DNA from 4 places in the Thalassolituus hydrocarboniclasticus genome. Region 4 is predicted to be linked to each of the others. Evidence: predicted binding sites of a transcription regulator. Region 4 holds the regulator's gene; each other region holds the start of a gene.

The links. The regulator sigma-54, encoded in region 4, starts transcription at its own class of promoters, with help from an activator protein. The targets are predictions, from matches to a motif close to TGGCACNNNNNTTGCTNT.
Region 1: the regulator sigma-54 is predicted to act here: its motif matches at 4,120-4,137, upstream of HUF19_RS06600 (formate/nitrite transporter family protein).
Region 2: the regulator sigma-54 is predicted to act here: its motif matches at 1,361-1,378, upstream of urtA (urea ABC transporter substrate-binding protein).
Region 3: the regulator sigma-54 is predicted to act here: its motif matches at 3,934-3,951, upstream of glnA (glutamate--ammonia ligase).

What each region holds. Positions count from the first base shown of each region.
Region 1 is NZ_CP054475.1:1,493,701-1,500,978, forward strand. Features, by position in the region: glycine riboswitch at 359-472, shown strand; glycine riboswitch at 473-581, shown strand; gene HUF19_RS06590 (trimeric intracellular cation channel family protein) at 604-1,224, shown strand; gene HUF19_RS06595 (bifunctional protein-serine/threonine kinase/phosphatase) at 1,305-3,053, opposite strand; gene HUF19_RS06600 (formate/nitrite transporter family protein) at 3,122-3,964, opposite strand; gene HUF19_RS06605 (DMT family transporter) at 4,330-5,187, shown strand; gene HUF19_RS06610 (alkane 1-monooxygenase) at 5,215-6,336, opposite strand; gene HUF19_RS06615 (GntR family transcriptional regulator) at 6,616-7,275, shown strand; gene smc (chromosome segregation protein SMC) at 7,278-7,278, shown strand, end outside.
Region 2 is NZ_CP054475.1:159,752-167,029, forward strand. Features, by position in the region: gene atzF (allophanate hydrolase) at 1-486, shown strand, start outside; gene HUF19_RS00720 (GntR family transcriptional regulator) at 489-1,217, shown strand; gene urtA (urea ABC transporter substrate-binding protein) at 1,515-2,771, shown strand; gene urtB (urea ABC transporter permease subunit UrtB) at 2,849-4,486, shown strand; gene urtC (urea ABC transporter permease subunit UrtC) at 4,498-5,727, shown strand; gene urtD (urea ABC transporter ATP-binding protein UrtD) at 5,724-6,503, shown strand; gene urtE (urea ABC transporter ATP-binding subunit UrtE) at 6,525-7,223, shown strand.
Region 3 is NZ_CP054475.1:115,679-122,956, forward strand. Features, by position in the region: gene HUF19_RS00520 (malic enzyme-like NAD(P)-binding protein) at 1-772, shown strand, start outside; gene HUF19_RS00525 (substrate-binding periplasmic protein) at 859-1,599, opposite strand; gene typA (translational GTPase TypA) at 1,779-3,590, opposite strand; gene glnA (glutamate--ammonia ligase) at 4,019-5,425, shown strand; gene HUF19_RS00540 (alpha/beta hydrolase) at 5,594-6,565, shown strand; gene HUF19_RS00545 (ester cyclase) at 6,691-7,134, shown strand; gene HUF19_RS00550 (CDGSH iron-sulfur domain-containing protein) at 7,136-7,278, opposite strand, start outside.
Region 4 is NZ_CP054475.1:624,986-632,263, forward strand. Features, by position in the region: gene HUF19_RS02625 (HPr family phosphocarrier protein) at 1-136, opposite strand, end outside; gene rapZ (RNase adapter RapZ) at 133-1,014, opposite strand; gene ptsN (PTS IIA-like nitrogen regulatory protein PtsN) at 1,048-1,512, opposite strand; gene hpf (ribosome hibernation-promoting factor, HPF/YfiA family) at 1,516-1,818, opposite strand; gene HUF19_RS02645 (RNA polymerase factor sigma-54) at 1,849-3,348, opposite strand; gene lptB (LPS export ABC transporter ATP-binding protein) at 3,477-4,202, opposite strand; gene lptA (lipopolysaccharide transport periplasmic protein LptA) at 4,205-4,783, opposite strand; gene lptC (LPS export ABC transporter periplasmic protein LptC) at 4,770-5,333, opposite strand; gene HUF19_RS02665 (KpsF/GutQ family sugar-phosphate isomerase) at 5,333-6,307, opposite strand; gene HUF19_RS02670 (calcium/sodium antiporter) at 6,304-7,266, opposite strand.

The DNA of each region.
Region 1 (7,278 bases), 870 kb from region 4:
ACTTCCGCCGCGGCTGACCGTCGCTCGCAACGCCCAGAAAGCATTGCTTTCCAGATACAAAAAAACCGGCTTCGGCCGGTTTTTTTGTATCTGCAGGGTTTCGGAATATGACCGCCATGGATGGCGGAAATGCAGATTTTGCAGGAGCAAAAATCTGCCTCATGTAGGTAACTACACTCCGTTTCCTCAACCACTTTCGCCTTGTCTTACCAGCGCACACGGCACCTGACTACGGTCAGGTAGTTACATAAAAAACCGGCTTCGGCCGGTTTTTTTGTGTCTGCGATTCAGGCTGGCGGGGATATAAAACTGATCATTTGTTCAGCATCTGGTGTTCTGTGGCCCGATTGTCTACAATGGCGACCCCGCAGGAGAGTGGTGTTTTGTTTGTCACTAAGCTGGCATTCAGCCGTACACCCGCCGAAGGCGCAAACTCCCATAAACGCTCAGGCTACCGGACTGCGGGTTCATTGACAGGCCATCTGGAGAGAGGCTGCACCCGATGCAGTCCACCGAAGGAGCAAGCCGGCGGACCATTCCGCACGGTTAAACTCTCAGGTACACAGGACAGGGGGAGGGGCACAGGTTACGCAGGAGTTCTGTGTGCTGACCACTGTCTATTTAATTGCTATTACTGCTGAAGCCATGTCCGGGGCGCTCGCCGCCGGTCGTCGTAATATGGATATGTTTGGTGTTGCCTTAATCGCCTTTTTAACGGCGCTGGGTGGCGGCACTGTGCGTGATGTCCTGCTGGGTAATTTCCCGGTGACCTGGACTCAGCATCCCCCTTATATTTATCTCACGGTATCCGCCGGTTTGCTGACCATGGTGGTTGCGCGTTTTATGCATCGTTTACAGCGTTTGTTTTTAATTCTTGATGCCATGGGCTTAGTGGCCTTTACCATTATCGGCTGCAATGTTGCGCTGAAGCTGGATTACAGTCTGCCGGTGGTGGTTATGGCGGGCATTATTACCGGTATTTTTGGCGGTATTCTGCGCGATATTCTCTGTAATCAGACCCCACAGGTGTTGTGCCACGAGTTATACGCCAGTGTGTCGTTGCTGGTCGCGCTGCTGTATTTAACCTTGCTGCATTTTGGTGTGAACGAAAGCGTCACCATGCTGGCGGCTTTTTCGGTTGGTTTGGCGATGCGTTTGGCGGCCATTCGCTGGCGCTGGTCGTTACCGGTATTTTCCTATGCCCCTGAGCGCTGGCAGAGCTGAAACAGGCCGGCGTTATTGCTGCGGTATTGCCTTGCCAGTGCTGTGTTTTAGCGCCGTGCTAGTGCTGTATTAGCGCCGTATTAGCGCAACAGCTTCCAGCTCAGCCAGACCACCGTCAGCAGCAGTATGACGGTGGTTGATTGCCAGAACAGCAGAGGATCGCGTTCCATTAACGGCGGCTTCTGTTGACGCAAATAATCCTCAGCGGGCTGATTAAGATTAAAAATAAATTCTGATAACTCCGCACTGCGCTTATGTGGCAGAGGCTGCAATGCTTTTTCCAGAGCGGTGTCGATCCACGGCGGTATGTTACGGCCAGATATGGCCAGCGGACGGTATTGCAGGCGTCGCTGCGCATGCACCGTCCGCGCTTTCGCGACGTTTAAACCGTAAGGCAGTTCGCCACCGCTGAGCATCTGATAGGTGATGACGGCGAGAGAAAAAAGATCCGAATGCGTGCCGGTATGACCGTCGCAGAAATACTCCGGCGCCATATATTGCACGGTGCCCGGGAAAGGATTTTCCGCCGGAGACTGATGCGTTTCTGCCAGACCTGCGACCTGCACGGCGCCAAAATCGATGATTTTTATGCAGCCGTCAGCATCAATCATAATATTGTCGGGCTTTAAATCCTGATGCAGCATTTCCAGCCGGTGAAACGCTCTTAAGCCTTTTGCTATCTGGGTGACGATGTCCCGTACTTTGGTTAAACCGGGTTGCGGGTTATCCAGCATCCACTGGCGCAGTGTCTGGCCTTCAACCCATTCCGTGGCGTTGTACAAATACTGTTTTTGTCGGTTAGTTGCGGCCGCACGTAAAACAGCGGAGCTGTGAATGCGCCGGGCAATCCAGTCTTCCAGCAGAAAACGTTCAAGGCCGGCTTTGTCGGCCTGAATATCTGAAGCCGGAAATTTTAAAACGACGTTTTCGCCACTGTGCTGATCGCGGGCCAGATACACATGACTGCGGCCGCTGATATGCAAACGGCGCAACAGGGTAAAACCATCGAATTCCGTACCTTCATCCAGTGCCGGTGGTAACGTCAGCTGCTGTAATTGCTGCTGCCATTCATTAATGTTGGTATCGGGCAGTGAGGTAATATAAACCAGCTGAATGCTGATATTGTCGTCGCTGCCCTGACTCAGAGCCAGCTCCGCCAGTTGCTGTGCACAGAGTTCGAGACTGTTTTCGCTGTTAATTTCCAGCGCCTGTGCAATGGCTGCTGTGATTTGTCCGTGGCTGACAAACTCATACAGGCCATCGGTGGCGAGAATAAAAACATCGCCGGCAGTCAGTGGCATGTTGTGGTAATCAATATCCAGCTGCTGGTCCATGCCCAGCGCGCGGGCTAAATAGCTTTGGTCGGCAGAAATCTGTACCCGGTGATCCTGGGTTAATTGCTCCAGCGAGTGTCCCTGCAGATGATAAACGCGGCAGTCACCGCAATGAAAAATATGCGCCTGGGTGGATTTCAGAATCAGCGCCGAAAAAGTACAGATATAACCTTTATCCCGTTCCCAGGCGTACTGACTGCGCCGCGTCTGACTGTAAAGCCAGGAATTACTGGCCTGAATAACCCGCTGCGCCGATTTACGCACACTCCATACATCAGGGGTGCAGTAATAATCGTCAAGAAAACTTTTAACGGCAGCGGCGCTGGCAATTTGGCTGACATTGCTGCTGCTGATGCCATCGGCCAGAGCAATGGCAATACCTTTGCGCTCTTTCTGCAGATTATCGGCAAGACAGGCGCCGTGAAAATCCTGATTAACGGCTTTGCATCCGGCCGTTGAATACTGACCAAGACGGATATTAAGAGAAGAAGTCATTGGGTTGCCATGGGTAATCTGCAATAAAACCCCGGAAATATCGTCCGGGGTTTTATTGCATTCGCTGCTTACATCTGTGGCTGAGCCTGAGTCTGTGCTGACATCAGCGCACGTTTTTTTGCAGTACGGACGTGGGTGGCGTACAGGGTTAAGCCGGTAAAGGCCAGACCACCCACCAGATTACCCAATGCGGTCGGGATTTCATTCCAGATAAAATAATCCATTACCGAAAATTCACCGCCCATAATCAGGCCGAACGGAAACAGAAACATATTAACGACGGAATGTTCAAAACCCATAAAAAAGAACAGCATAATCGGCATCCACATGGCGATCACTTTACCGCTGACATTGGTGGAAATCATGGCGCCGACAACACCCATAGAAACCATCCAGTTACACAGCATGCCGCGGATAAAAATGGTAAACCAGCCGGCTGCACCGTATTGAGCGTAACCCAGGGTACGGGCTTCACCGATATGAGCCACTTTTTCCGCAATAGCGCCGCCATCGGTGTTGTAGCCGTAGGTGAAAATAAATGACATCAGGAAAGCAACGGTTAAAGCGCCACCGAAATTACCGAGAAAAACCAGTCCCCAGTTACGCAGAATCTGTCCCCAGGTAACACCGGGGCGACGATCCAGCCAGGCCAGCGGCGTCAGCATAAATACACCGGTGAGCAGATCAAAGCCCATCAGATAAAGCATGCAGAAACCAACGGGAAACAGAATGGAACCAATCAGATGTGAACCGGTTGCCACGGCAACGCTGACGGCAAAAACCGCCGCCAGAGCGAGAATGGCACCGGCCATAAAAGCGCGTACCAGAGTATCGCGGGTCGACATATAAATTTTTGCTTCACCGGCATCTACCATTTTGGTGGCAAACTCGGCAGGCATCAGATAAGACATGGCATTACCTCATTAACGTTTAAGAAATTGCTCAACAGCTTCCCGGAAATAAAAAACGGCGTCCCATCCGCCTGCAGTATGCAAGCGGAGTGGACGCCGTTATCCGGAAATTCAGGTTGTGTTCCATATCGCCGTTGATGTGGAATGCAATAGGTTCAGCAGAAGACGTGCCAGTTTTACTTTTTCGCTGTGCGCAGGGAATTATCCGGGTTTTCAGCGTCTGGCCGGGTTGTTATCTTTTTTTATTGCCCCTTTTTTGCGCAATAAAAAAACAGGGTGCATCGTCCTGATTCATTTTCAGCAGGACGCTGACGTCGGTCCGGTGAACACGTAAGATGGTTTTATTTATCATCACCGGGACTGCTATGTCGTTTATGTTGTTATCTGCGCTGGCCTGGTCGCTGTTCGATCTGGCGCGCAAAAAACTGACGGCTCATGCACAGCCGCTGACTCTGGCTATCTGGCTCAGTGCCGGCGTTACTCCGCTGTATCTGTTGTTGTGGTTGTCTCAGGGGGCGTCACTGCCGGAGGCGGGTTACTGGCTTCCGGGGTTGGTGTCGCTGTTGGTATCAGCATTGGCCAGTGTCTGCTATATCAAAGCACTCAGTGTCGGCCGTATTGCCTTGCTGGTGCCGGTGCTGTCGTTTACACCGGTTGTGGCCGCAGTGCTCAGCGCGGGTTTGCTGGGGGAGCGGCTAAGCGGGGTGCAGTTACTGGCGATGCTGAGCATTGTGCTGGCGATTTTTCTGCTGCATTCCGGTTGGAATTTATTGCTCAGGCCAAAAGAAGCCGGTGCGGGTTTGGGGTTGATGCTGGTCGTCGCTCTGTGCTGGGGCACGGGCATTGTCTTTGACAAGATGGCACTGACATCGGCCACGGTCTTTTTTCACGGCCTGATTCAGAGTGCCGGTATGTGTCTGGTGTTATTGCTGGCCTATAGCGTTGATTCATTACGCCGCCGTGATCCTTTGTCTGTGCCGCGTTATTCCGGTCCGTGGGGATTAATGGCGCTGGCTTTACTGGTGTTTGTGTTGGCGGTCAGCGGCCAGTGGCTGGCAGTAACGGAGATTCATCCGGGCATTGTTGAAACCGTTAAGCGTGGCGTCGGCATTATCGGTGCGGCGTGCTGGGGCGTGTGGTTGTTCGGTGAGAAAGTAAAACCGTGGCAACTGCTGCTGATGCTGCTGATCATTGTTGCCACGGCGGGTCTGGCGCTGTACTGAGCCGGTGTCTGGCCCAGCGGCTTTTTGTCAGCTGCTTTGCAGCTGGTGTTCCTCGCCTTTGTAATAGCGTTCAACGCGCGGATTCATCACCTTAAACCACAGTGGCGGAATCAGGGCCAGCACCACCATGGTGGCGTAACCACTGGGCAGTTGCGGGCTGACATCGTGATGGCGCAGTACCTGATAGCGACGCTTCGGATACGCGTGGTGATCGGAATGACGCTGCAGCTGGAACAGGAACAGATTGGTTAACAGGTAGTTGCTGTTCCAGGAATGTTCGATATCCGGACGCTCGTAACGGCCATTGTCCAGCTTGCGGCGGTGCAGGCCGTAGTGTTCAACGTAGTTGATCACTTCCAGCAGGCTGAAGGCAAAGAAGCTCTGGGCAACAAAGAAAAACACTCCCATCCAGCCCCATAGCGCACCGCATACCGCTGCCAGTAAAAGGCTGAAGCCATACCACCAGGTCAGTTCATTACGCCAGCTGAACGGCGAGTGGCCTTTATGACGCAGACGTTTGGCTTCCAGTTTCCAGGCATTGAGAAAGTTGTGCAGATAAGCATGGGGCAAAAACTGATACAGGCTCTGACCGTAGCGTGAAGAAGAAGCATCGGCCGGTGTTGAAACATGCACATGATGGCCGCGTACGTGCTCAACCTTAAAACCACCATAAGAAACGCAGGCCAGTAACAGACCACCGGCCCATTGCTCAAGTCTGGGGTCTTTATGAATCAGTTCATGGCCGACATTAATGGCGACAATGGCGCCCACGGTGCCGAGCGAAAGTAACCAGCCGAGTTGTCCGGCCCAGTTCAGCTCTGCGCTTACAAAAACGTGTCCGGCATAAAACAGAACCGCCAGCTGCATCGGCAGGCACAGCAGCGTCAGCAGGCGGTAAAAACGCTCTTCCGATAGTTTCGGCACTTCCCGTGTTTCATCCGGGTTCACCGGGTCCTGGCCAATAATGTGGTCAAGGATGGGGACAATGCCGTAAACAAACAGCAGCGGAAAGAAGGCGAGCAGATTGGCGTAGCCGATGTTTTGCCACAGCCATTGCGACAGCGGCAGCAGCAATGGCGGAACCACGACCAGCAGATAGGCGTATTTTTTAAACGTCAGCATGCGTGACGATGATGCTTGCTCTGACATCGACATCTCCTCATGGATTTTGTTGTTATTGTTTGTAGGATTGTCGGACAATGTTTCGAAGAAGTCCGTTTTCTTCTCTGGTCATTTGCGGTCAGAAAGGCGTATGGCCTGTGTTATTCAGGCAGTTGCGTCATTTTCTGACGGACGGCGTGAATTTCGGTAAGACGGCCGCCGGGCTGCGCGCCAAGCCGCTCTGAAGCGGATGCTATAGCCTGATTATGCCGCATTCTGTGCTACTATCGGCGGCGGTTTTTTTTATCAGAATGGAACGGACCTTTAATGAGTTTTTCAGCGCCTGAGAGCCTTGCCGAACAGATTGCCCGCTATCTGGCACAGCGCATTATTCAGGGGCAGCTGGTATCCGGTGAGCGTATTCAGGAGACCCGGGTGGTCAGTGAGCTGGAAGTGAGCCGCGGCTCCGTGCGCGAAGCCCTGCTGATACTCGAACGTCGCCATCTGATTGATATTCTTCCCCGTCGCGGAGCCGTGGTCGCTACCCTCACCGCGCAGGGAGTTAAAAGTCTGTACGACCTGTACATCAATCTGCTGACCATGCTGGCGCAGCGGGTCGCAGAAAACTGGAGCGATGATAATATCCGGCCGCTGATGGTACAGGTAAGCGCCATCCAGGCACTGCGTCAGAGTGACGATAAAGTCGCCTTTGTTGAATCCGGTTTTGCCCTGATGCGTATGGCATTTGCTATCGCAGGTAATCAGTATCTGGCAGAAGTGCTGGAAGACTTGCAACCGGCACTGCATCGCACTTATGCGCTGGCCATCCGCCGCTCGCCGCAGGAAACGGAGTACGCTGCACGCTTTTTTGCCGAATTAATGGAGGCGGTGGTGAAACGCAATCTGCCGGCCCTGCCGGGATTATTACAGAACTATGGCCAGCACCAGCGCGAGCTGGTACTGGCAGCGATGGCTGAGGAGGCCTGAACA
Region 2 (7,278 bases), 470 kb from region 4:
TGGCAGGCGGCCCTGCGTTTACCACAAGCGCCGGTATTGCTTGGCGCACGCGATGACGAATCGGTGGTGGTTGCGGTGGTCGGCGCCCATTTAACCGGCATGCCGCTGAATCATCAGCTCACCAGCCGTAATGCAGTATTGCTGGAGCAAACACTGAGCGCCGAAAAATACCAGCTTTATGCCCTTGCCAATACAGTGCCACCCAAGCCAGGCCTGGTGCGCATTAATGATGCATTGCTGAATAGTGGCTCTGAAACAGGGCATAAAATTATTGTTGAATTATGGCGTATGGACGTTGCTGCTTTCGGCAGTTTTGTTGAAGAAATTCCTCAGCCATTAGGCATCGGTACCCTCGAGCTGGCCGATGGCCGGTTGGTTAAAGGTTTTATCTGTGAACCGGAAGCGGTAGCCAGTGCAACCCATATCAGTGAGTTCGGTGGCTGGCGTGCATATATCGCTTATTTAAAATCTCAGGCGGGAAAATAAGCGTGCATGGCTCGTCGTATAAGTCTGAGGCCAGTGAGAATAAACGGCCACTGAACCTTGCCGAACGCATTTATCAGCAACTGAAAAACGATATCTTCGATTTCCAGTTGCTGCCCGGTGATCGCTTCAGTGAGAACGAAATTGCCCGGCGTATGCAGGCCAGTCGTACTCCGGTACGTGAAGCACTGTACCGGCTGGAGCGCGATGGGTTTGTGCAGGTGCATTTCCGCAGTGGCTGGCAGGTGCGGCCCTTTGATTTCCGTTATTTTGAAGACTTATACGACGTTCGCACCCTGCTCGAAGTGGCTGCGGTAAAACGCTTGTGTGGACATATGAATATTAAAGAGCAACTGGCCGGTTTGATTACTCTTTGGTGCTGCCAGGAAAGCCAGCGACTGAATGACAGCACGCTACTGGCAGAGATGGATGAAGACTTTCATTTTTCTCTGCTGGAGCTCAGTGGCAACCAGGAGATGGCGGCGATTCACCGTATGGTATGTGAACGTTTGCGTATTATCCGCCGGCTGGATTTTACCCAGGAAGGACGAATCGCAGCGACTTATGATGAGCACTCTCATATTCTGAATTTAATGCTGAATGGCAACGCAGAAGACGCAGCGAACTTCCTCAGCCGCCATATTGAGATCAGCAAAAATACCGTTCGTCATATTACCCTGCATCGCATTCAGTCAGCCAAGAGCCGCTACAACATTAATATCAGAGCAGATTAATGATTTATCCGGTCTGCACCAATGCGGTGAATATTTAAAAGCAGCTGAGCAATAACGGTGCGTGAATTTTCAGTAATGCGGGTTTATTCCTGCATACGGCACCTTGCTGGCTGAAAACTCTTAAAAAACAATTAGTTATAAGTTGGTACAGGCTTTGCTCTACAGGAAATGCTAACTCATAAATGGAGCTGATCAGCAGTAATCGGACTCCGGATAAAATCAAAGTACATTAAGGACGGACTCAAGATGAAAAAACTGGGATTAAACACGCTGACAAAAGCGACCAAAGTTCTGGCGATGACCACTCTGGCCGCCGGTATCAGTCTCGCTAATGCAGCAGACACTATTAAAGTCGGTGTTCTGCATTCGTTGTCCGGCACCATGGCGATTTCTGAAACCACGCTGAAAGATACCGTGCTGATGATGGTTGAAGAGCAGAATAAAAAAGGCGGTCTGCTGGGTAAGCAACTGGAAGCTGTTGTGGTCGACCCGGCGTCTAACTGGCCTTTATTTGCGGAAAAAACCCGTGAGCTGCTGGAGAAAGATAAGGTCGATGTGATTTTCGGTTGCTGGACTTCTGTTTCCCGCAAGTCTGTTTTACCTGTTGTAGAAGAGCTGAACGGTCTGCTGTTCTACCCGGTTCAGTATGAAGGTGAAGAGTCTTCGAAAAATGTTTTCTATACCGGTGCGGCGCCTAACCAGCAGGCTATCCCGGCCGTTGATTACCTGATGAATGACGTTGGCGTTAAGCGCTGGGTTCTGGCCGGTACCGACTACGTTTATCCACGTACCACCAATAAAATTCTGGAAAGCTATCTGAAGTCGAAAGGCGTTGCTGCTAAAGACATCATGATTAATTACACACCGTTCGGTCATTCTGACTGGCAGACCATTGTCTCTGACATTAAAAAATTCGGCAGCGCCGGTGTTAAAACCGCTGTGGTTTCCACCATTAACGGTGATGCCAACGTACCTTTCTATAAAGAACTGGCAAACCAGGGCGTAAGCGCGGAAGACATTCCGGTGGTTGCCTTCTCGGTAGGTGAAGAAGAACTGTCTGGTTTTGATACCAAGCCTCTGGTTGGTCATCTGGCCGCCTGGAACTACTTTATGAGCGCAGATGGTAAAGAGAACGATGCCTTTATCAAACAATGGCACAGCTTCACCAAAGACGATAAACGTGTAACCAACGATCCAATGGAAGCAACCTATATCGGTTTCAATATGTGGACCAAAGCGGTGGAAAAAGCCGGTACTGCGGATGTCAGTAAAGTACAGGATGCCATGATCGGTATTTCTGTGCCTAACCTGACCGGTGGTATGGCGGTGATGAATAAGAACCACCATTTGTCCAAGCCGGTTCTGATTGGCGAAATTCAGGAAGATGGCCAGTTTGATATCGTTTGGCAAACAGATGGTGTTGTTCCGGGTGATGCCTGGACTGACTTCCTGCCTGAAAGCAAAAACCTGATCTCTGACTGGACTGCTCCAATCAACTGCGGCAACTATAACACCGCCACTAAAACCTGTGGCGGTGCGGTAGCAGCCGAGTAAGCCTGACCTGCTGCACGTTTGCTGGCGTTGTTATAACGCTGCGCAGGCGTGCAGTTCCTTCCCAACAGGATGTTCCCATGTTCACATTATTCAGACGTGTTTTTTTCGCCGTCTTATTACTTTCTGCCAGCCATAATATACTGGCAAACAATGCTGATACTCAGCCTTCTCTGGCAGAGCTCAGCCAGAAATTAATCAGTGCGAACTATAAAGAAAAAGCGCAGCTGGCCGAACAGATTGCGCTTATTGAAGATGATCAGGCCATTGTTATTCTGCAGGCATTGCTCGACAGCCGCCTGTATTACGTCAAAAACAATGAGCAATTATTACTGGTAGACAGTTCCGGTGAGTCGGACACTGCTCAGGATGCCTTTACCCTGCAGGCCGTCGCTGGGTTGGGTAAGCGTGATATTAAAAAAATTGGCGTTAATAATTCATTACGGGTTGCCTTGCGCAGCCTGATTTCCCGTGCGCAGATTTCGTCAAAACATAAATCACAACGCATGGCAGCTGCACAGAACCTGCTGAAAAGCAGTGATGATATCGACCGGGCTTTTATTGATCAGGCTCTGGAACGCGAAACGGATCGCGATGTAGCGGAAGTACTGCAACTGGTACGCGCGCTGATGCAACTGAAATCCGACCAGACAAATGAACGGATTAACGGGCTTACCGCGCTGGATGGCGCTCTGTATCCGGAGGTTCGTGCCGGACTGGGTGAATTTATCCGTAATTTCAGCGATGAAGAAAAACTGTCGCGTAAAAACGAATATCAGCTGGCACAAACCACCCTGACCGATATCGAGAAGCTGGTCAGCATTAATGGCTATATCGAAAACCTGTATTTTGGCCTGGCGCTGGGCGCGGTATTGCTGCTGGCGGCGATTGGTCTGGCCATTACCTTCGGGGTGATGGGCGTTATTAATATGGCCCACGGCGAAATGATCATGCTCGGTGCCTATACCACCTATGTGGTGCAGTTGCTGATGCCGGAGCATATCGGTTTATCTCTGGTGGTTGCTGTACCTGCAGCCTTTCTGGTCAGCGGTCTGGTTGGTGTCTTGATTGAGCGTGGTGTGATCCGCCATTTATATGGCCGCCCGCTGGAAACCTTATTGGCGACCTTTGGTATCAGTCTGATCCTGCAACAGGCGGTGCGTTCGATCTTCAGCCCGTTAAACCGTGAAGTCGCCACGCCTGAGTGGATGGCCGGTACCTTTATGATTAACCCGGCACTGGAACTGACCTGGAACCGCCTGTACATCATTATTTTCAGCCTGATGGTATTGGCACTGCTGGCGCTGGTTTTAAAGCGTACGCTGTTCGGCCTGCAGATGCGCGCGGTCACCATGAACCGGCCAATGGCCAGCTCAATGGGTATTAAAACCGGCTGGGTGGATGCGCTGACTTTTGGTCTGGGTTCCGGGATTGCCGGTATTGCCGGTGTGGCGTTATCACAGCTGACTAACGTCGGTCCGAATCTGGGGCAGGCGTATATTATCGACTCCTTTATGGTGGTGGTATTTGGTGGCGTCGGCAATTTATGGGGCACGCTGGTCGGTGCTATGACGCTGGGTGTGGCCAATAAAATATTCGAACCATTAGCCGGTGCAGTTCTGGCAAAAATTATGGTACTGGTATTTATCATTCTGTTTATCCAGAAACGGCCGCGTGGATTATTCGCGCTGAAAGGCCGTGCTGTGGATAACGGTTAAGGGGCAGGGATATGACACAGACAAAACAATTTGGCCCGCTGACCCGTTTACTGATGAACGATGCCGCCGGTCGTAAACTACTGCTGGTGCTGGCCGTAATGGCGGTGTTTATTCCGCTCAGTAATCTGCTATTACCGGAAGGCTCATTCTTCCATGTTTCTACGTACACCATGACTCTGCTGGGCAAATACCTGTGTTATGCCCTGCTGGCGATTGCGGTGGATTTAATCTGGGGCTACTGCGGTATTTTAAGTCTGGGCCACGGTGCGTTTTTTGCGCTGGGTGGTTATGCCATGGGCATGTATCTGATGCGTCAGATTGGCGACCGCGGTGTGTACGGTAATCCGGAACTGCCTGACTTTATGGTGTTCCTTAACTGGACGGAGCTGCCATGGTACTGGCTTGGTTTTGACCAGTTCTGGTTTGCCATGCTGATGGTGCTGCTGGCGCCTGGCATTCTGGCGTTTGTGTTCGGTGCGCTGGCGTTCCGTTCGCGGGTAACCGGGGTGTATCTGTCGATTATTACCCAGGCGCTGACTTATGCCTTGTTGCTGGCCTTTTTCCGCAATGATATGGGCTTTGGTGGCAATAATGGTTTAACCGACTTTAAAGATATTCTCGGTTACAGCCTGCAGTCGGATAATACCCGTGCAGTGCTCTTTGTGGCCTCGGTGCTGGCGTTAATACTGGGTTATTTAATCAGCCGCTTTATTGTCACCTCAAAACTCGGAAGGGTGCTGGTGGCTATCCGTGATTCGGAATCCCGTGCACGTTTTCTCGGTTACCGGGTTGAGCATTACAAACTGTTTGTCTTTGTAGTGTCGTCAATGCTGGCGGGTGTGGCCGGAGCCTTATATGTGCCTCAGGTCGGCATTATTAACCCGGGTGAGTTTGCACCAATTAATTCCATTGAAATTATTATCTGGGTGGCTGTTGGTGGCCGCGGCACACTGTTTGGTGCGGTGATTGGTGCCATGCTGGTGAATTATGCCAAGACCTATTTCACCGGTGCCTTTGCTGAACTCTGGCTGTTTATGCTGGGTGGCTTGTTTGTGCTAACCACACTGTATCTGCCGAAAGGCGTGGTGGGCTTATGGGCACATCTGAAAGAAAAATATCAGCAGAAAAAACATCAGCGAGAAGCTGAAGACAATCCGCCGGCGTTGAATACTGAAACGCAAAGCAAGGCTGCACCTGAGCAGCAGGATAAACTGAACTTTGTGCAGGGAGAAAAAGTATGAGCCTGCAAACGCCAAAGCATATTGATAACCCGGCGGTGCTGTATATGGATGGTGTCAGCGTCAGCTTCGATGGTTTTAAAGCGCTGAATTCGTTATCCATGGTGATCGCTCCGGGTGAAATGCGCGCCATTATCGGCCCGAACGGCGCCGGTAAAACCACCATGATGGATGTGATTACCGGTAAAACCCGCCCTGATACCGGCACCATTATCTTTACCGATAATGCCAACAGTCAGCACGACCTGACCCGCTTTGATGAAGCGGATGTCGCCAATCTTGGTGTCGGCCGTAAATTTCAGAAACCCAGTGTGATTGAAAGCCTGACGGTGTTTGAGAATCTGGAAATGTCGCTGAAAGGCGGGCGCAGTATCTGGCAGGCGTTGCTGCATAAGCTGACCGCCGAAAAAGCACAGAAGCTGGATGATATTCTGGACATGATTGATCTGGCAGATAAACGCGAAGAACTGGCCGGTAATTTATCCCATGGCCAGAAGCAGTGGCTGGAAATCGGCATGCTGCTCGGACAGGAGCCACAGCTGTTGCTGATCGATGAACCGGCCGCCGGTATGACCGATGAAGAAACCATGAAGACCGCCGAACTGTTTAAGCGCCTAGCGCAGAAACATTCATTAATGGTAGTAGAACACGATATGGACTTTATCGAAGCGCTGGACTGCAAAGTGACTGTGCTGCATGAAGGTCATGTGCTGGCGGAAGGATCGCTGGCCACGGTGAAAGCTAACCCACAGGTGATCGAAGTCTATCTGGGACGCTGATCCGGTACGGAGGATGATGGGATGTTAAATGTAAACCAACTGGATGTTTCCTATGGTGCCAGCCAGGCGCTGTATAACGTCTGCATGAGTGCCGAGGTTGGCAAGGTCACCTGTGTGCTGGGTCGTAACGGTGTGGGTAAAACTACATTAATGAAAGCGCTGTCCGGGCATCTGTCTGCCGGTAAAGGGGGGATTCAGTGGCAGGGAAAATCGCTGAACGGTATAGCCCCTTTCGATCGCGCGCGTCAGGGCATTGCCTATGTACCACAAGGGCGCGATATTTTTGCTCAGCTGACGGTGGAAGAGAATCTGCAAACCGCATTTTCTGCATTGCCGAAAAGCCAGCGCCGTATTGACCCGGAAATCTATTCGTTATTTCCGGTGCTGCAGCAAATGCTGAAACGCCGCGGTGGCGATTTATCCGGCGGGCAACAGCAACAGCTGGCGATTGCCCGGGCGTTATTGCTTAAACCCAAACTGCTGATTCTGGATGAACCGACCGAAGGAATTCAGCCATCCATTATTAAAGACATCGGCAGTGTGATTAAGCTGCTGCGTGACCGTGGCGAAATGGCCATTGTGCTGGTTGAGCAGTATCTCGATTTTGCCGCCGAACTGGCGGATGAATTTATTATTCTGGAACGGGGGCGGGTGGTGGCAGCCGGCGCTGGCAGTGAGTTGGCCAGCTCGCAGCAGGCAAAAGAACTGCTGGCGATTTAGTGCGGATGCACCAGATGTACTAACAAAGAAAAGCCGGAGCATGCTCCGGCTTTTT
Region 3 (7,278 bases), 510 kb from region 4:
CGGTACTGCGATCGTAACCGTTGCCGGTGCTCTGAATGCTCTGGAAATTGTTGGCAAGAAAGTCGAAGACGCCACTATGTGTGTGCTGGGTGCCGGCGCTGCAGCTATCTCCTGCACCAAGCTGCTGATCCTGGCAGGTATGAAGCCAGAAAACATCTTTATGTGTGACCGTAATGGTGTGATCCACTCCGGTCGTACCGACCTGAACCAGTACAAGCAGGCGTTCGCTGTTGAGACCGACAAGCGCACCGTGGATGATGCCCTGAATGGCGCAGACATCTTCCTGGGTCTGTCTGGTCCTAACATGGTAACCGGCGAACAGATCAAGCTGATGGCTGAAAACCCAATCATCTTCGCCTGTGCTAACCCGGTTCCGGAAATCATGCCGGAAATCGTTAAAGAAGTCCGCCCTGATGCCATCATGGCAACCGGCCGTTCTGACTACCCTAACCAGGTAAACAACGTACTGGGCTTCCCATTCATCTTCCGTGGTGCTCTGGACGTACGTGCTAAGCGCATCAACGAAGAAATGAAGCTGGCTGCTGCCAAAGCACTGGCTGGCCTGGCAAAAGAGCCTGTAACTCAGGAAGTTCTGGATGCCTACGGTCTGGAATCTCTGGAATTCGGTCGTGAGTACATCATTCCTAAAGCCGTTGATACCCGTCTGCTGGGCGCAGTATCTTCAGCAGTGGCTCAGGCTGCGGTTGATACCGGTGTGGCACGTAAGCCATTCCCGGCTAACTACCCGCTGAAGACTCTGGCTGATATCTGAGATATCTGCTCATAAAAAAACCCGGCCATGCCGGGTTTTTTTATGTCTGCGTTTTGCCTCTTACCGGAATATCGGCAGCGGGCAGGTCAGCGGATCAGATAATCAGCCAGCAGGCGTTCATAGCGTTGCAGAATTTTATCCTGCTCGCCGCTGTCGATCAGGATTTCCATACCGATATCAAAGGCGTCGCGCAGCTGCTTGCTGTGGAACGCGGCATAGTAATAGGTTGGTTCAAACAGGTCGTGGTATTGGTATTGCTGCTGATAAACAGGGCTGTTCGGGTGGTTGCGGCGCAGCTGGCTGAGGTAATAACGGAAGATGGTCTGCTCCAGAATAATCACGTCGGTCTCACCACTAAACAGCGCCTCAACCTGTTTCTGCTGCTCGGCCAGCTCCTGATAGGCCGGGCTGCGTGCAGCCTCTGCGGCAAAATTATCCGGCAACAGCTGACTGGCCAGATTGAAGGCAGTAATACGGTAGTCTCCCAGGCTGGGGATATCGGTCAGGGACAGGTTGCGTTTACTCAGGCTGATGGCCACATTCTGGAACACGATTAATGGCTGGCGGGAAAACAGTGCGCCGGGAGAGGCGGAAGAGCTGGTAATGCAGGCGATATCCAGCTCGCCTTTATTAAAGGCGGCAATGTTATTGGCGTTACTGTTATAGCTGACGTTGATGGTTTTATTCTGTGTCTGCAGTGCCCGGCGCAGGATATCGAGCACAATGCCGCGTTCATTCTGGCGGATAACGTACGGGGGAATGGAGTCGCCACAGCCGACGCGCACAGATTCAGCACTGTAAGCCGGAATGCTGAAAAAAGTCAGCATACTGACCATCAGGACTGGCAGTGCGTGTGAAAATAAGCGCAAAACAAACAACATAATCAGTCAACCCTGTCCGACAACAGCTTCAGGATAACCGGATTTATACGATTTGCACGTAGTGCCTGAGGATAAAACAGAAGGAAGGAGATGCCGGCCCTGAAGCAGAGCCGGCAGAACGGGCATCAGCCTTTTTTGGCGCGCTTACGTTCGTTTTCGGTCAGGAACTTCTTACGCAGACGGATGCTGGTTGGGGTTACTTCCACCAGTTCGTCGTCTTCGATAAATTCCAGAGCCTGTTCCAGCGTGTGCTTAACCGGCGGTGTCAGGTTGATGGCTTCATCGGTACCTGATGCACGCACGTTAGTCAGCTGCTTGGCCTTGGTTGGGTTTACCACCAGGTCGTTGTCACGGCTGTGCAGACCAACGATCATGCCTTCGTACACTTCCAGACCCGGAGATACGAACAGACGGCCACGTTCCTGCAGGGTGAACAGGGCATAGCCCAGAATCTTACCCGGAACCATCGATACCAGTACGCCGTTGTGACGGGTAGAGGTCAGACCGGTCTGAACCGGACCGTAATGGTCGAAGATGTTGGTCAGGATGCCGGTACCGGAAGTCATGGTCATAAACAGACCACGGAAACCGATCAGGCCACGGGCTGGCATGATGAACTCAAGACGCACACGGCCTTTGCCATCCGGAACCATGTTGGTCATCTCGGCGCGACGGTTACCCATCTCTTCCATGATGGAACCCTGATGGTCTTCTTCGATATCGATCACAACCTGTTCGTAAGGCTCCTGGATCTCACCGTCGATTTCTTTCTGCACAACTTCCGGCTTGGAGATACCCATCTCGAAGCCTTCGCGGCGCATGGTTTCAATCAGAACGGACAGATGCAGTTCACCACGACCGGATACTTTGAATTTTTCCGGAGTGTCGCCTGGCTCAACACGCAGCGCCACGTTGTGGATCAGTTCTTTTTCCAGACGGTCTTTGATATTACGGCTGGTGACGAACTTACCTTCACGGCCAGCGAACGGAGAGTCGTTCACCTGGAAGGTCATGGATACGGTTGGCTCATCCACGGTCAGTGCTGGTAATGCTTCTACTTTAGAAGGATCACACAGAGTGTCGGAGATGCTCAGGCCGTCGATACCGGAAATACAGACGATGTCGCCGGCATTGGCTTCGGTAACCGGTACGCGCTGCAGGCCATGGAAGCCTTTAACTTCCAGTACGCGGCCCTTGCGGGTTTTACCTTCGGCAGAGATGATCTGTACATCGGTCCCTGGCTTCAGTTTGCCGCGGGCGATACGGCCAACACCGATAACGCCGACGTAGCTGTCGTAATCCAGAGCGGAAATCTGCATCTGGAACGGACCGTCAAGGTCAACCGGTGGCGGAGATACGTGATCAACGATCATCTGGAACAGGGGAGACATGTCGTCTGCCATATTGTCAGGATCCAGACCAGCGATACCATTCAGGGCAGAGGCATATACGACCGGGAAGTCGAGCTGTTCTTCGGTTGCGCCGAGGCGGTCGAACAGGTCGAAGATTTCGTCCATTACCCAGTCAGGACGGGCGCCCGGGCGGTCGATTTTGTTAATAACCACGATCGGGCGCAGGCCACGTTCGAAGGCTTTCTGGGTTACGAAGCGGGTCTGCGGCATCGGACCGTCAACGGCGTCTACCAGCAGGCAGACGGAGTCAACCATCGACATAACCCGTTCCACTTCACCACCGAAGTCGGCGTGTCCTGGGGTGTCAACGATGTTGATGCGGTAGTCGTTCCATTTAATAGCGGTATTCTTCGCCAGAATGGTAATACCACGCTCTTTTTCCTGGTCGTTGGAGTCCATGACCCGCTCGCCGCCCTGATCTTTGCGGTCCAGAGTGCCGGACTGCTCGAGCAGTTTGTCGACCAGGGTGGTTTTGCCATGGTCAACGTGCGCGATGATGGCGATGTTTCTGAGGTTGTCGATCACAAGAATGGCCTTGGTGAAAGTTTGTACAAAAAATGAGGCGCGATTATACCTGAAACGGGTCGTCAGCGTGACATCAATTTCGCAGCGGTAAGCATATTCTGCGGACATTTCTGCCAGCGTTAATCAGGGTATAAATGAAAGCGCTGTTTTTGTGCCGAATCCCATGTACTGCGGCGTTCAAGTGAACCTATAATGTGCAGGCTTGTACTGACTAGCGTATTCACCTCATGCCATCGCGCTAAAATGGTGCACTTGGTTCAGGTTGTGATTTATTTTGGTGCAGTGAGTGCCTGTTTGTTGTTTTGCAGCCCTGATTTCATGCGGGCTTCGCCATAAGATAAAATGGCACACTACTTGCTCCAATACTGAGCATGGCAAGCCGGGGCTAAACCCCGTATCAAGTTGAACCAGCATCTGGAGACAGTAAGATGTCAGAGAACACTCTGAATTTAATCAAAGAAAACGATGTAAAGTGGGTTGATCTGCGCTTTACCGATTTCAAGGGCAAAGAACAGCACGTTACTATTCCTGCGCGTTATGTAGACGAAGATTTCTTCGAAACCGGACAGATGTTCGACGGTTCTTCTATTTCCGGCTGGAAAGGCATTAACGAATCCGACATGATCCTGCGTCCGGATGACAGCACCAGCTTCCTGGACCCATTCACCGAAGACGCCACTCTGGTACTGCGTTGCGACATCATCGAGCCTGCCACTATGCAGGGTTATGACCGTGACCCACGCTCTGTAGCACTGCGCGCTGAAGAGTACCTGAAGTCTACTGGTCTGGGTGATACTGCATTCTTCGGTCCAGAGCCAGAATTCTTCATGTTTGACGACGTTCGCTGGGGCTCTGACATGTCCGGCAGCTTCTGCAAAATCAACTCTTCCGAAGCAGCCTGGAACACTGAGACTGTGATGGAAGGCGGCAACCTGGGTCACCGTCCACGCGTTAAAGGCGGTTACTTCCCGGTTCCTCCGGTAGACAGCCACCACGATATCCGTGCGGCCATGTGTAACACTCTGGAAGCGATCGGTCTGGACGTTGAAGTTCACCACCACGAAGTGGCGAACGCCGGTCAGAACGAAATCGGTGTTAAGTTCAACACTCTGGTTAAGAAAGCTGACGAAGTGCAGATGCTGAAATACGTTATCCATAACGTTGCAGCAGCTTACGGCAAAACTGCTACCTTCATGCCTAAGCCAATCTGTGGTGATAACGGTTCCGGTATGCACGTTCACATGTCTTACTGGAAAGACGGCGTAAACCAGTTCGCTGGTGACGGCTATGCCGGCCTGTCTGAAACTGCCCTGTTCTACATCGGCGGTATCATCAAGCACGCTAAGTCCCTGAACGCGTTCACCAACCCAGGTACTAACTCTTACAAGCGTCTGATCCCAGGCTTCGAAGCTCCGGTAATGCTGGCTTACTCTGCCCGTAACCGTTCTGCTTCTATCCGTATTCCTTACGTTGCGTCTCCAAAAGGCAAGCGTATCGAAGCACGTTTCCCGGATCCGATTGCTAACCCATACCTGGCTTTCGCAGCTCTGCTGATGGCTGGTCTGGACGGCGTTAAGAACAAGATCCACCCTGGCGATGCAGCTGACAAAGATCTGTACGATCTGCCAGCTGAAGAAGCAGCCAAGATTCCACAGGTTTGTGGCTCTCTGCGTGAAGCTCTGGACAGCCTGAAAGCTGACCATGAGTACCTGACTGCAGGCGGCGTATTCAGCAAGGATATGATCGAAGCTTACATCGACCTGAAGATGGAAGAAGTTTACCGCGTTGAGCACACCACTCACCCGGTTGAATACGATATGTACTACAGCGTGTAATACGCTTTAGTCAGATCGGAAAAAGGGCTCTTCGGAGCCCTTTTTTATTGCTGTTTTGCGGCTGGTTAAGCTGTTGTTGTGGGTTATTTAGTCTCTAACGGCAAGGGTGGCTAGGCATCGTTGCTGTCAGCGCCTAGTATGTCGGTGTTATTTCCCGGAGAACTGAATGTGAGTCTGAGCTGGAGTAAGAACGGTCTGGTTTCTGCCCTTAAACCAATGGACTGGCAGTTTCGTGAGCCGGCCTCTGGTGCGCAAATGGATGCTTATCTGCAGATGTACCGGCTGGACTTTCCAGAGCTGAGTGGCGTGCGTCATTTTGCCGGGCTGATGCAGGCGGCGGACTATCAGATTGCCGTACAGGTATGGCGTCCGCAGAACCCGCGCGGTACAGCGATCGTTGTCCATGGCTACTACGACCATGTTGGTTTGTACGGGTCACTGATCGGTTTCTGTCTGCAGCAGGGGCTGAATGTGGTGGCCTATGATTTGCCCGGGCACGGATTATCCAGCGGCGAGAGCGCATCCATCGGCAGTTTCCAGGAATACGACGAAGTGTTCAGCCTGATTCTGCAGCGTACCCGTGGTGGTCTTGGTGGCCCGTTGTATGTCTTCGGTCAGAGTACCGGAGGCGCCATCATTATTAACTATCTGCTTAAGCGTCAGCTGAGCAAAGCACAATCTCCTTTTGCCGGTATTACCCTGATGGCTCCTCTGGTGCGCCCGAAAGGCTGGTACAGAGGGCGGCTGGTGCATTCCTTTGTCAGTCTGTTTCTGCGTCAGGTACGGCGCAAGTTTAATCCGAACTCTGCCGACGCTGAATTTCTGCGTTTTATCGCCGAGAGCGATCCGCTGCAGCCTCATCATCTCAGTGTGCGCTGGGTCGGAGCACTGAAGCAGTGGGTTCCTTATATTGAAGCGCTGCCTGCTTCTGAGCTGGAAGTGAATATCGTGCAGGGTGACAACGACAACACCGTCGCCTGGCGCCATAACCTGAAGCTGCTGGCGCAGAAGTTTCCCCATCAGCGTCTGATGATGTTGCCCGGTGGTCAGCACCATCTGGTGAATGAGTCGCCGCAGCACAGAGAGCAGATCTATCGTCAGCTGGCGGAATGGTTGCTGTCCGATAAGAACCCGGCCTGATTTCCGACTTTTGCCAGATTGACCTGAATTGTCCTAAGTGTATAACTCTCCGCTGCGTACTATCGCGCAAAAGGCCAATGGCTGTGATTCCTCAGGCAAGGAAGCCTGTACAGCAGGAGAATGACATGGACACGCGTCTGGACAGTAATAAAAAGCTGGTGCACAACTTTGTTGAGCTGACCTGGAATCAGGGACGCTTTAATCTGGCACGTTCGCTGGTTGCCCGCGATTTCACCTATTATGCGAGCATGGTCAATATGCCACTTAACCTGGATGGCATGGAGACCCTGATCCAGACCATCCGCAACTCTATGGACGATTTTTCCATCGGGGTTGAAGAGGTGGTGTGTGAGGGCAATCTGGTGGTCACCCAATCGACCTTCAGTGGCACGCTGGTGCGTCCGCTGATGGGCTTTGAGCCTGTGGATAAGGTCATTGCCCTGCATGCAGCTACCTTCTGGCAGGTGCGCCACGGCATGATTCAGTCGGGTAACTCTTTGCTCGACACCGCTGACCTGTTTCATCAGGTGCGTAAAATCATGACACCCAATGCCGCGGCGGCGTTCTGAGCTATTTACGGAAGTGGCTGAGTAAGTCCTGCGCCATTTCCCTGATCGCCTCGCGGATACTCATTGTATTGCGCGGATTATGACTGCCATCGCAGTAGGGCATGGCCTCACTGCGTCCGCAGCTGCACAACCACACCAGTTGCT
Region 4 (7,278 bases):
TTTTGCCGTCGACCATGCGGTCGGGGTAACCGACTTTGATCTGGCAGGAATAAGCAGCGGCTGTGGAAACCAGCTTGGCAGCCGCTCGCGCATGCAGACCGAGCTTATTGATGATGGTGATTTCGGTGCTGGTCATCCGTTCTGATCCTGATGAATATCGGCGCTGCCCAGCTCGCGGTGGCGAACCTGAACATTGCTGTAATGATGGCAGAATTCTGCCTTAAGTTGTTCTGCCAGGTAAACGGAGCGATGCTGCCCGCCGGTGCAGCCGATGGCAATGGTCATATAGCTGCGGTTGGCATCGACAAAGGCCGGCAGCCAGCGCTGAATAAAGCCACTGATGTCCTGTTGCATCTGGCTGACCTGCGGTTCCTGAGCGAGGAAATTCCTGATTTCCGGGTCGCGTCCGGTAAAAGCGCGCAGTGCCGGGTCCCAGTATGGATTCGGCAGGTTGCGCACGTCGAATACATAATCGGCATCAATCGGGATGCCGTGCTTGAAGCCGAATGACTCGAACAGGATGGCTATGTCGTTGCTGGTTTTATCCGCCACCCGCAGTTTGATCAGGCTGCGCAGCTCATGCACGGACATGTTGGTGGTATCCAGTGTCAGATCGGCAAGGTTGGCGATGGGTTCCAGCAGCAGGCGCTCTTTATCGATGGCTTCGGCCAGAGATGTGCTTTTGCTGGTCAGTGGGTGCTTACGCCGGGTAGAGCTGAAGCGCTGCAACAGCACTTCTTCGCTGGCGTCGAGATAGACCACATCCAATTGGTATTCTGCACTGGGTAACTGATGCAGAACTTCGTGAATATTATCGAAGGCATGGGGCAGATTGCGGGCATCGACGCTGACCGCGACTTTGGCCAGCTTTTCTTCAATTTCAGTCTGTCTGGCCAGAGCCGGTAACAGGGCGACCGGCAGATTGTCGATGCAGTAGAAACCAAGGTCTTCCAGAACGTGGAGAGCACTGGACTTGCCCGAGCCGGACCGGCCACTGATCACTACTAAACGCATTGCTGTGCTCCTCCATTGGCCGTTGGGCTGATGTCAGCCCGGTTGTCCGCTCAGTGCCCGCTGATAAAACCGTTGCGCATCCGGCGCTTTGCGCAGTGCCTCGCGGTAGGCCGGCTCGCTGAAGTTGCGTGCCAGCATGGCCAGCACCTGCAGGTGCTGTTCAGTGGCTTCTTCGGGAACCAGCAGAGCAAACACCAGATCGACCGGCTTACGGTCAATGGCGTCGTAATCCACCGGTTCCACCAGACGCAGCAGTACGCCCATGGCCTGGTCGCACTGCTTCAGGCGGCAGTGGGGAATGGCGATACCCTCGCCAATCCCGGTGCTGCCAAGGCGTTCCCGGCCGAGTAATCGCTCGTAAATATCGTCGGCGGAGCTGTCGCTGAGTTGCTCAGCGATAAAACCTGCCAGGTACTCCAGTAATTTCTTCTTACTGGACACCGGTGCGTCAATCAGGGTGCGTTCCGGTGTGAGGATATCCTCGATGCGAATGTCCATTAATCAGCCTTGTCCGTGTTGCCGCGCCACCAGTTTTTCTTTGTGCTTCAGAACCTGACGGTCGAGCTTGTCTGTCATCTGGTCGATGGCCGCATACATATCATCGTGCTCGGCGCTGGCGTGCAAGTCAGCACCACTGACGTGAATGGTGGCTTCAGCAATCATGCGCTCTTTAATAACGGTCAGGGTTACCTGGCCGTTGGTGATGTTGTCAAAGTGGCGTCCCAGCTTGGACATTTTTTCGTCTACGTACACTTGCAGAGATTCGGTAACGTCAACGTGGTGACCGCTGATATTGATCTTCATGTCCAGACTCCTTGTTGCTGGCTGTTGTTTTTAAATCAATTGTTTACGTTCATTTGAAGGCGGAATCATCATGGCTTCACGGTATTTGGCCACCGTGCGCCGTGCGACCTGAATGCCTTTTTCGCCCAGCACTGCGGCGATTTTGTTGTCGCTCAGCGGCTTGCGCGCATTTTCTTCGGCAATCAGTTTTTTAATCATGGCACGGATTGCGGTAGAGGAACATTCGCCACCGCCATCGGTGCTGACATGGCTGGAGAAAAAGTACTTCAGCTCGAAGATACCGCGCGGGGTGTGCATGTATTTCTGGGTGGTTACCCGGGAAATGGTGGATTCATGCATACCAACGGCTTCGGCGATATCGTGCAGAACCAGCGGCTTCATCGCTTCCTCGCCCTGTTCGAAGAATTCGATCTGATATTCGACGATTTTGGTGGCCACTTTCAGCAGGGTTTCATTGCGGCTTTGCAGGCTTTTGATAAACCAGCGCGCTTCCTGCAGGTGATCGCGCAGGAAAGCGTTATCGGTGCTGTTATCGGAGCGGCGGACCAGTGAGGCGTAGTCAGCATTCACTCGCAGCTTGGGGGCGATTTCCGGATTCAGTTCAACCCGCCATTCGTCACGGATGTTGCGTACCAGTACGTCGGGCACTACGTACTCGGCCTGCTCGGCACTGATACCGGCACCCGGCTTGGGATTGAGTTCTTTGATCAGGCGCAGTACTGCTTTGAGGTCATCTTCGCGCAGCTTGGTTTTGCGCATCAGCGTTGGGTAATCTTTGCTGCCCAGCAACTCGATATAGTCGCGGATAACCATTTTGGCTTCGTTCAGCCATGGGGTCTCTGCCGGCAGTTGCTGCAGTTGCAGCAGCAGGCATTCACGTAGGTCGCGGGCGAACGCGCCTGCGGGATCAAACTGTTGCAGGCGGTGCAGCACGGCCATCACTTCGTCTTCTTCGACGTCCAGTGCGGGGTCCATGCTTTCCAGAATATCTTCAACGGTGGTATGCAGGTAGCCGTCGTCATCCACGCCATCAATCAGCATCAGGGCAATTTCGCGGTCGGTGTCCGACATCGGAGTCAGGTTAAGCTGCCACAGCAGATGGTCCTGCAGATCTTCGGTGCTGGCATGACGTGAGTCGTAGTCGAAATCGTCGTCGATGGCATTACTGCTGCTGCCGGAGGCAACGCTGGCGGTGGTCTGGTAGGTGTCTTCCCACTGACTGTCGACCGGCAGGTCGTCGGGTAGCTGTTCCTGTGACCACTGTTCGTCCAGCTCTGGGGTGTCGTTATGGCTGTCGTCCTGACTGCTGACTTCGTGGCTGGTGCTGGTGTCGTGATCGCTGTTGCGGGACAGGTCGGGCAGGTCATCGTGCTCGTGTTCTTCGACTTCGAGCATCGGATTGGAATCGAGGGCTTCCTGAATCTCCTGCTGCAGGTCGAGGGTAGACAGCTGAAGCAGGCGGATGGCTTGTTGCAACTGAGGGGTCATGGTCAGGTGCTGACCCATCTTTAACTGAAGAGACGCTTTCATAAAAGTTCAGTAATCACTCAGTATCGGCATAGTCTGTGCATTATACGCCAAGCGGTAAACCTTGGAATCTTTTGTGCATCTTCCTTTGCGCTGAATCATCAGGCGCTTCTCTGCTGCCTGAGAGGCCATCACAGGCGGAAGTCCTCGCCCAGATATACCTTGCGCACCTGCTCGCTGGCCAATACCTGTTCAGCGGTGCCTTCGGCGATGATGTGGCCCCCTCCGACAATATAGGCTTTCTCACAGATAGCCAGAGTTTCCCGTACGTTGTGGTCGGTAATCAGTACGCCGATGCCACGCGCCTTGAGTTGTCGGATGATGTCCATGATGTCAGCTACAGAAATCGGGTCAACCCCGGCGAAGGGTTCATCGAGCAGAATAAAGGACGGTTCAGCCGCCAGCGCGCGGGCAATCTCGACCCGGCGTCTTTCACCACCGGACAGCGCCATGCCAAGGCTGTTGCGGATATGCTGAATATGGAACTCATTCAGCAGCTCTTCCAGCTTTTCCAGGCGCTGTGCGCGGTTGAGGTCTTTGCGGGTTTCGAGAATGGCGAGGATGTTATCGGCTACGCTCAGCTTGCGGAAAATGGAGGCTTCCTGTGGCAGATAGCCGATGCCTTTCTGCGCCCGGCCGTGCATCGGCAGATGGCTGATGTCTTCGTCGTCAATTCTGATGCGGCCCTTGTCGGCCTGTACCAGGTTCACAATCATGTAGAAACAGGTGGTTTTGCCGGCGCCGTTGGGCCCCAGCAGGCCGACGATTTGCCCGCTTTGCACTGACATGGATACGTCTTTCACCACCTCCCGGCCGTTATAACTTTTGGCCAGATTTTCGGCTTTCAGGGTTTTCATGGTTATTCCTGTGCTGGCTTGCTGTCAGTGCCGGTTGCCGGTTCGGCCGGAGCCTGTGGCTGAATCACAACTTTAATCCGTTGTTTGTCGTTTTCGTTGCCGCCCTGGGCAGAGGTGCTGGTGCCGCCACTGGCGCTGACGGTTTCTTTGGTCATGTCATAGAGAATGCGCTCACCACTGAACAGGTTGCCGTCCTGTTCCAGCCGGGCATTGCCCTGAATGGTGATTTCCCGCAGCTGGGCAAAGTAATCAATGCGCTGACCGTGGGCTTTGGTCAGTGGTTTACCGGGATTGATCTGTTGCTGATAGCGTGCGGGTTGCTTCGCTGTTCCTTCGGCAATGGCTTTTTCCAGCGCATTGCCGGAGCGGATAATCAGCAGGCGCTCCGATTCAATACGCATCGTTCCCTGAGTAAGCACGACGTTGCCCTGATAAATGACCACTCCGGCTTTACGGTCCAGCTCGGCGTGGTCAGAAAGAATGGTCATTTCCTGCTGCCAGTCATCGGGTAACGCGCTCGTAACCGACGTGCAGCACAGTAACAGCAGGCCGGCCAGAAAGTGGTAATTATTGCGGAACATAGCGGGTATCCACCTGTGATTTGAATTCCATGCGCTGGCGCGCGATATCCAGTGTCATACCGGTTGCATTGATGCGTGCCTGTGCGCTGGTAATGGTTACCGGCTGATCGGTTTCGGCCAGTTGCTGGCGGCTGTGATAGGTGAGCGTGCTGGTTTCGATCAGCAGGTCGTCAGCAGCATCAGCAGGATTGAGCGGCCGGATTTTTACATCGCCAATCAGGCGCAGCGAATGTTCGTTATCGAGCAGCGTACCTTCGTTGGCGTTGACCTGCCAGGTCTGGCCATCGTCGTCTTCTGACATCAGCAGCGGCTCGCTGAGCAGTGTGCTGCCGGTTTGCGGATAATGGGTGGAGCGGGCGGCGACAAAGGTTTGCTGCAACTCACCGTCACTGTTGTACTGGCGGTTATGCAGCCCTTCTCCGTAGTAATCCGGCTCGTGATTCTGCAGTTCACTCAGGGCCGGAGCCTGCTCCAGTGTGTAGCGATCCACTGCCAGCAGGGCCAGACCAAAAAACAGGGTCAGCAGCAGCAGCAGATAGCGCTTGCGCATCAGATCACGCCCGCGCGTAACATGTCGTGCATATTGATGACGCCGACGGTTGCGTCACCGTCTTTTACGACCAGAGCGTTGATCTTGTTGTCTTCCATCAGCTTCAGTGCTTCCGCCGCCAGAGTGCCGGGTGTGGTGGTTTTGCCACCCGGAGTCATCACATCGGCCATGGTGGCGGTGTGAATATCAACGCCGTGATCGATTGCGCGGCGCAGGTCGCCATCGGTGAAAATACCGGCCAGCTTGCCGTTGTCCTGTACGGTGGTCATGCCCAGACCTTTGGAGGTCACAACCAGCAGGGCTTCAGACAGCGTGGCAGAAGGGGATACCACCGGAATCTGCTCGCCACCGTGCATGATGTCTTCCACTTTCAGCAGCAGGCGGCGGCCAAGGGAGCCACCCGGATGAGAGAAGGCAAAGTCTTCGGCGGTGAAACCGCGGGCTTCCAGCAGGGCAACCGCCAGTGCATCGCCCATGACTAAAGCGCAGGTAGTGGAGGAGGTTGGTGCCAGATTGAGCGGGCAGGCTTCCTGATTCACGCCGGTATTCAAATGAGCGTTGGCAGCACGGCCGAGCGTCGACTGCGGATTGCCGGTCATGCTGATCAGAGCGGTGCCCAGACGCTTGAGCAGTGGCAGCAGGCTGGTGACTTCGCCGGTTTCGCCGGAGTTGGATAAAGCGATAACCACATCGGACGGCTGAATCATGCCCATGTCGCCATGACTGGCTTCACCCGGATGCACAAAAAACGCCGGCGTGCCGGTACTGGCCAGGGTTGCCGCCATCTTGTTGCCAATATGGCCGGACTTACCCATGCCGGTGACCACGATGCGGCCTTCACAGTTCAGGATCAGCTGACAGGCGGTGGCAAAATCATCGGTCAGGCGACCTTCCAGCTGTGCAATGGCCTCCTGTTCCAGTTTGATGGTGCGGCGGGCAGATTGCAGAAAATCGAAATTCATATCAGTGGTCATGAGTTAGCCATATAAAACAGGGATGCCAGATAGCCAGCGTAGCTGGTGGTGAGGAACAGACCGGCGAAACGTCCGAGAGTGCCCTTACGATAACTGATTAAAAACAGAACCAACAGAGCAAGAGTCAGTGCCATCATCACGGCATAGTCGCGGTACAGCGCCAGTGGATCAACCACGGTTACGGCCAGCAGGCCCGGGATCGGCATGACGGTCAGCAGGTTAAAAATGTTGGAGCCGATCACGTTACCGATGGCGATATCGTGGTGGCCTTTCAGGGCGCTGGCAACAGAGGCTGCCAGTTCCGGCAGGCTGGTGCCGATGGCAACAATGGTCAGGCCGATCACCAGATCACTGACACCATAGGCGCGGGCAATTTCGGTGGCGCCCCAGACCAGCAGCTTGGAACTTAACATCAGCGCGATCAGACCGGTTACCAGCCAGAACACGGCGGTACGCATTGGGGTATTTTCAATCTCGGCGGCTTCGTCTTCATCGACAATGGCTTCACCGGATTCGCTGGTATCAAGAAACATCAGGTACAGGGCTACAGCCATGGCGCTGAATAAAATGATGGCGTCGGTCAGGTTCAGTTCGAGGTCGGCCAGTGTCAGACCACCGATGATGCTGATCAGAATCAGCAATGGCAGCTCTTTCTTCAGCAGTTTTTTCTGCAGTGGAATCGGGCTGATCAGTGCAGTGATGCCCAGCACCAGAGCGATGTTGGTGATGTTTGAACCGAGGGCATTACCAATAGCGAGGTTGCCTGCACCGTCGAGGGAAGCCACCGCGGAAACGAACATCTCCGGCGCGGAGGTGCCCATGGCAACGATGGTCAGGCCAACTAACAGAGGCGACATGCCCAGGCGGCGGGCGGAAGCTGCAGCGCCAATAACAAACTTGTCAGCACTCCAAACCAGAATAATAAGACCAGCAATAACGGCAGCATAGGCTGTGAGCATGGGGCACCAGAG